Regions from separate parts of the Methylorubrum podarium genome, predicted to be linked through region 1. Evidence: riboswitches for the same ligand, from Rfam matches in the RefSeq annotation. Region 1 holds a riboswitch; the other holds the start of a gene.
The links. Region 1 has a riboswitch for thiamine pyrophosphate ahead of thiC (phosphomethylpyrimidine synthase ThiC). Riboswitches for the same ligand answer to the same signal wherever they lie in the genome.
Positions count from the first base shown of each region.

Region 2: another riboswitch for thiamine pyrophosphate. It lies ahead of thiO (glycine oxidase ThiO); the one in region 1 lies ahead of thiC (phosphomethylpyrimidine synthase ThiC).

Region 1 covers NZ_JBELQE010000067.1:35,943-39,345, reverse strand. Annotated here, with positions in the region: gene trhA (PAQR family membrane homeostasis protein TrhA) at 1-663, shown strand, start outside; gene ABS772_RS11580 (hypothetical protein) at 673-933, opposite strand; TPP riboswitch at 1,203-1,308, shown strand; gene thiC (phosphomethylpyrimidine synthase ThiC) at 1,382-3,274, shown strand.
Region 2 covers NZ_JBELQE010000018.1:13,226-16,628, reverse strand. Annotated here, with positions in the region: gene thiG (thiazole synthase) at 1-698, opposite strand, end outside; gene thiS (sulfur carrier protein ThiS) at 703-915, opposite strand; gene thiO (glycine oxidase ThiO) at 912-2,129, opposite strand; TPP riboswitch at 2,208-2,330, opposite strand; gene ABS772_RS02545 (adenylate/guanylate cyclase domain-containing protein) at 2,453-3,403, opposite strand, start outside.

The DNA of each region.
Region 1 (3,403 bases):
GGACGCCCGCTTGCGCTGACCTGGAACTACACGCCGCACGAATTGCGGGCGGACGGTGCGGTTCACATCGCGGGTCTCGTCCTCGGGCTTCTCGGCGCGGTCTGCTTGGTGGTCACCGCGACTTTGACGCATCTCGGCTGGATCGAGCGCGCCTCTCTGCTGGTCTACGCCACCGCGATGCTGGCGATGCTCGGCGCGTCGGCCGCCTACAACATGTGGCCGGTGAGTCCGCGCAAGTGGATCCTGCGCCGGTTCGACCACGCCTTCATCTACCTGATGATCGCCGGCACCTACACGCCCGTGGTGGCGCTGGTGGGCTCCGGCCCCGTCGCCTGGATCCTGCTCGCCCTGATCTGGACGGTGGCGCTCGCCGGCATCGCCATCAAGATCCTGATGCCCGGCCGCTGGGACCGGGTCTCGATCGTGCTCTACCTGATGCTGGGCTGGAGCGGCGTGCTCGCCTACGAATCGGTGATCTCGGGGCTCACTCCGTCGGCCCTCGGCTTCCTCGCCGTCGGCGGCCTGCTCTACTCGGTGGGCGTGGTGTTCCACGTCTGGCGGAGCCTGCCGTTCCAGAACGCGATCTGGCACAGCTTCGTCCTCGCCGCGACCGCGTGCCATTACGGGACGATCATGGCGAGCGTGCTCCACGCCGGGGCGTGAGCCCTGCCGTCAGGCCGGCTCGGAGATGCTGCTGCCCTCGCCCAGCGTATCCGAGGCGCGCTCGACCGCGCTGATCGCGTCGAGCAGGTGCTGCACGCTGCGCTCCACCTCGATCCGCGGCCGGTCCATCACGGCGGCCCGCGCCACCAGCCCTTCGAGCTGATCCAGCACGACCAGGAGGTCGCCCGCGACGGCCGCCACGTCGCAACCGGCGCGGGCCGGTTTCGCGGGGGCAGGGCGGCGGAAAGGGATGATCGTGCTCATCGCCATCGTGTGTCGCGAAAAGGCGGGCGCATGGCCACCCGCCGACCGGGCGTCATCCACACCCAAGCCGCGCCTCGCGGTCGCCAAAAGGGAGTTCCTGCCGCAATTGGTGAGTTTTTCGTCGAAACCGTGGCTCGCATCCGTGCCACCCGATCAAGCTTTCGCGCCGTGCTCCCGCCGTCACGGCCGAGTCCTTCCGAACCGGAAAAATGTCTCCTCCGAATCGGACGGTCCCGGCAAAGGATTGACAAGGATCGCGTCGAGGCAGAGGTTGGAATCGTTCCGAGGGGGGCCCCGAAAAGGGGCTGAGAGTGGGCTGGCGCCCTGACCCTTGAACCTGATCCGGCTCGTACCGGCGGAGGGACGGGAACCACTGGCCGCTGCTCGAAGCAGCGTCGGCCATCCGCACCATCGTCGGGACCACGGGTCGCCTCCCCCATCAGGAGCGACAGCGATGAACGCACCCGTCCGTCCCAAAGATCTTCCCAACGGCAGCCCTGCCAGCGTCACCACCGGCCCGGTCCAGGGCTCGCGAAAAGTCTATGCCGGGGCCCCCGGCCGGCCCGACATCCGCGTGCCCTTCCGGGAGATCGCCCTCTCCGATCCGAAGGAGGAGGCGGTGCGGGTCTACGATCCGTCGGGCCCCTATACCGAGACCGATGCGGCGATCGACCTCGAGAAGGGTCTCGCCCCGGTGCGCGAGCCCTGGATCGTCGGGCGCGGCTACGCCGCGGTCAAACCCCGCGACGTGAAGCCCGAGGACAACGGCTTCGCCGCGGCCGACAAGCTCGTCGCCCCGTGCCCGGCCGAGCGCACGATCCGCCGGGCCGAGGCCGGGCAGATGGTGACGCAGTACGAGTTCGCCCGCGCCGGGATCATCACCGAGGAGATGATCTACGTCGCGCATCGCGAAAACGCCTGCCGCGAGCAGATGCTGGAGCGCGCCGAGGCCGCGCTGGCGGACGGCCAGAACTTCGGCGCGGCGGTGCCGCCCTTCATCACCCCCGAATTCGTGCGCGAGGAGGTGGCCCGCGGGCGCGCCATCATCCCGGCCAACATCAACCACCTCGAACTCGAGCCGATGGCGATCGGCCGCAACTTCCTGGTGAAGATCAACGCCAATATCGGCAACTCGGCCGTCACCTCCTCGGCGGCGGAAGAGGTCGAGAAGCTGGTCTGGTCGATCCGCTGGGGTGCGGACACGGTCATGGACCTCTCGACGGGGCGCAACATCCACAACATCCGCTCGTGGATCGTGCGCAACTCCCCCGTGCCGATCGGCACCGTGCCGATCTACCAGGCGCTGGAGAAGGTCGGCGGCGACCCGCTCAAGCTCGATTGGGAGGTCTTCAAGGACACGCTGATCGAGCAGGCCGAGCAGGGCATCGACTACTTCACGATCCATGCCGGCGTGCGGCTCGCCCACGTGCCGCTCACCGCGCGGCGCACCACCGGCATCGTCTCGCGCGGCGGCTCGATCATGGCGCGCTGGTGCCTCGCCGGGCACCGGGAATCGTTCCTCTACGAGCGGTTCGACGAGATCTGCGACATCATGCGGGCCTACGACGTGTCGTTCTCGCTCGGCGACGGCCTGCGCCCCGGCTCGATCGCCGACGCCAACGACGCGGCCCAGTTCGCCGAGCTGGAGACCTTGGGCGAACTCACCAAGATCGCCTGGGACAAGGGCTGTCAGGTGATGATCGAGGGCCCCGGCCACGTGCCGATGCACAAGATCAAGGTCAACATGGAGAAGCAGCTGCGCGAGTGCGGCGAGGCGCCGTTCTACACGCTGGGCCCGCTGACCACCGACATCGCGCCCGGCTACGACCACATCACCTCGGGCATCGGCGCGGCGATGATCGGCTGGTTCGGCACGGCGATGCTCTGCTACGTCACGCCGAAGGAGCATCTGGGGCTGCCGAACCGCGACGACGTGAAGACCGGCGTGATCACCTACAAGATCGCCGCCCACGCCGCCGACCTCGCCAAGGGCCACCCCGCCGCGCAGCTGCGCGACGACGCGCTCAGCCGCGCCCGGTTCGACTTCCGTTGGGAGGACCAGTTCAACCTCTCGCTCGACCCCGACACGGCGCGCAGCTTCCACGACGAGACCCTGCCGAAGGACGCGCACAAGGTCGCGCATTTCTGCTCGATGTGCGGCCCGAAATTCTGCTCGATGAAGATCACGCAGGATCTGCGCGCCGACGTGCTCGCCATGGAGGAGGCCGGCGTGGTGCTGGGCCAAGCCAAGCCGCTCTCCGAGGCGGAGCGCGAGGCCGGCATGGCGGCCAAGTCGCAGGAGTTCCTGGCCGAGGGCGGCAAGCTCTACGTCGACGCGGCGGAGTAACGCGCCCTTCGACTGGGAAAACGCTTCGCGTCCAAAACTCAGGTCGGGGCAGTGTGTACTGCCCCGACTTTTTTGCATCGTGCGATGCGCGGGATCGCCCGCTCCGCGCGTTGATGCCGATCACCGGAT
Region 2 (3,403 bases), on a different contig from region 1:
GCGCCCGCCATCCGCACGGGATCGTCCGCCTTCGCCACCGCGGTGTTGATGAGGCAGGCGGCGGCGCCCAGCTCCATGGCGATGACCGCGTCGGAAGCGGTGCCGATGCCGGCATCGACGATCACCGGGACCTTCGCCCGGCGGCAGATCAGCTCGATGTTGGCCGGGTTGGCGATGCCCATGCCGGAGCCGATCAGCGAGCCCATCGGCATCACCGCGGCGCAGCCGAGATCGGCCAGCCGCTCGCAGATCACCGGATCGTCGTTGCAGTAGGGCAGCACCGTGAAGCCGTCGTCGACGAGGTGGCGGCAGGCTTCGAGCAGCTCGGTCACGTCCGGGTAGAGCGTCTCGCGGTCGCCGATCACCTCGACCTTGATCCAGTCGGTGCCGAGCGCCTCGCGGGCGAGTTCGGCGGTCATGATCGCGTCGCGGGCCGTCTCGCAGCCGGCGGTGTTGGGCAGGAAGCGGGCGCCCTTCAGCTTCTGGAAGGTGTCCGAGCCGTGGCCCTGGAGCGAGACCCGGCGGATCGAAGCGGTCACGACCTCGGCGCCCGAGGCGCGCACCGACTGGGCCATGATCTCCTGGCTCGGATAGCCGGCCGTGCCGATGAACAGACGCGAGGAGAGCCGGATGCCGGCGATCTCCAGCGCGTCGTCCCCGGCCGCGGCCTGCGCGAGGGTGGTGTCGTGATGGTTCATGCGCTCAGCCTCCCTGCATGGCGCGGACGATCTCGATGCGGTCGCCCTCGTTGAGGGCCGTCTGGCCCCAGGCGGATTTCCGCACGACGCGGCCGTTGACGGCGATGGCGATGCCCTCGGGGCTCTCGATGCCCCGCTCCTCGGCTTCCGCCGCGAACAGGGCGGCGAGATCCGGCGCCTCGCGCTCGCAAGGCTCTCCGTTGACGGTCAGCCTCATGCCACGGCCCTCCCCCGGTCCTCGTTCGAGGCGAAGCGCGCCCGGCCGAACCCGCGGGCGAAATCCGGCAGCGTCCCCTCGCCGACCAGCGCGGCGACCGCGTCGGCGGTGGCGGGGGCGAGGAGATATCCGTTGCGGTGGTGGCCGGTGGCGACGACGAGGCCCGGTGCGGCCTCCTCGATGATCGGCGCGTCGTCGTCCGAAGTCGGGCGGAAGCCGCTCCAGACCGCGTCGATCTCCATCTCCTCGATGCCGGGCAGGACGCGGCGCGCCCCTTCCAGCAGGGCGAACAATCCGCCCGCGGTGACGCCGCCGTTGAAACCGCAATCCTCGACCGTGGCGCCGACGATGAGGTGCCCGTCGCCCTTGGGCGCCATGTGCACGGACTCGCTCCAGACCATGCGGGAGAGGGTGCCGGTGCGCTTGGTGGTGCGCAGTGCCAGCGACTGCCCCTTGAGGGGGCGCACCGGCAGCGCGAGGTCGTCGGGCAGCAGGCCCGTCTCCCCGCTCCAGGCGCCGGCGGCGAGGATCACCGTCTCGGCCGCGAGCACGCGGCCGGCAGCGCGCAGGCCGGTGACGCGCCCGCCCCGGCGCTCCAAACCCTCCACCGCGACTTCCTCCACGATCGCGACACCGGCCGCCTCGCAGGCGCCGAGCAGCGCCTCCATCACGAGCCGGGGATCGACCTGCGCGTCCAGCGGACAGAGGATGCCCGCGGTGACGTTGGGGCGCAGCAGCGGCTCGCGGGCGCGTACCTCCGGGCCGGACAGCCACTCGGCCTCGACGCCCGAGCGCCGCTGCAGGTCGTGGCGGAAGCGCAGGCGCTCGACCTCGTCGCGGCCGATGGCGATGACGAGGGTGCCGTCGGCGCGATAATCGATCCCCTTGCCGGACGCGGCCTGGAGCGCGTCGCGGAAGCCGGACCAGCGGCGCAGCGATTCGAGCGCCAGCGGCAGCAGCAGGTCGGAGCCGGGCTCGTGCTCGGCGGCGGGCGCCAGCATGCCGGTCGCGGCGAGGCTCGCGCCGCTGCCGACGCGCCCGCGCTCCACCACGGTGACCGAGCGGCCGGCCTGCGCCAGCCGCCACGCGATCGACAGGCCGATCAGCCCGGCGCCCACCACGGCGACGTCGGCGCGCTGCGGCAGGTCGGCGGCGCGCGGGCGCATCGCGAGGGAGCGTCGCTGGCCGATCGGGGAGGTCAGCAGATCTGACATCGGAAACGGGCCTTCCACGGGTCTGCCCGCAGGAACCGGCACCATGTGCTTCTTGAAGAAGCGGGGTCCGCTCGATGGAGCGACCCTCAGGTCCAATCCCTACGCCGGTATGAGCCGGATCAGGTTCGAAGGATTTCCGCGCTGCCGGTGACGGCGATAGCGGTTTCTCAGCCCCTTGCCGGGGATCTCCCTGGAACATTTCGGATGTGGGCCCGCGCGAGCCCGCGGTCAATCCCTCCCGCACCGTGATCGGGCCATTCGCTCCACGGAATGCACCGCGCGTCGCGCGCAATGGAGCGACGGACCCGAGTTTTTAGAGAAATTTATTCCGCGGCGGCGGCCTTCGCGGCCGGTCTCCGGCTCGGACGGTAGACCGTCATCGGCTCATCGAACCCGTCCAGCGCATGGCTGCCGAGCGGTTCGGGATCGCCCCAGAGGAAGTCCACGAACGGCTTCGACATCAGGAGCGGTTCCTGAAGCGTGCGATTGAGCCGTGCGAGGCGGCTCGCGAGGTTCACGTCGCGGCCGATCACGGTGAAATCGAGCCGGGTGCCGGAGCCGACATTGCCGTAGGCCGCCTCGCCGTGATGCAGGGCGATGCCAGCATCGACCGCCCGCTCCCCCTCGCCGAAGCGCCCGACCGCGTTCGCCTCGGTGAGCGCCGCCAGCGCCGCCTGCGCCGCGGTGAGCGCGCTCTTGGCCGCGCCGCCGAGGTCGTCGCCCGACTCGCGGAAGATCGCGAGCAGCCCGTCGCCGAGATATTTCAGCACCTCGCCGCCCTCCCGCTCGATCGGCGGGACGAGGCAGTCGAAGAAGGCGTTGAGGAGATCGACCGCGCCCTCCGGCGTCCGGTCGGCCGACAGGCGCGTGTAGTCGCGCATATCGGCGAACAGGATCGCCGAGCGGATGCGGCGCACCTGCCCGCGCCGGATGTCGCCCGAAAGGATCGCCCGGTGCGGCTCGTCGCCGACATAGATGCGCAGCACCGTGTCGAGCTGCTTGTTGAGCAGGCGCATCTCCATCACCGCGGCGAGGGCGGGCATGACGAAGCGCAGGATCGCGATGTCGTCGTCGCGGAACCCGCCCTCGGCGCGCGTGGCGAAGGTGATGCCGTTCTTGGTGCCGTTGGTGAAGATCAACGGGGCGACGAGGTAGTGCGTGTATCCGGCGGCCTTGAGCTCGGGAATGATGGCGTAGGCGTCGTCGGCCGTCTCGGCGAGATCGAGGCTCAGCCACTCGCCTGTCTCATGCACCACGTAGAACGGGCTGGCATG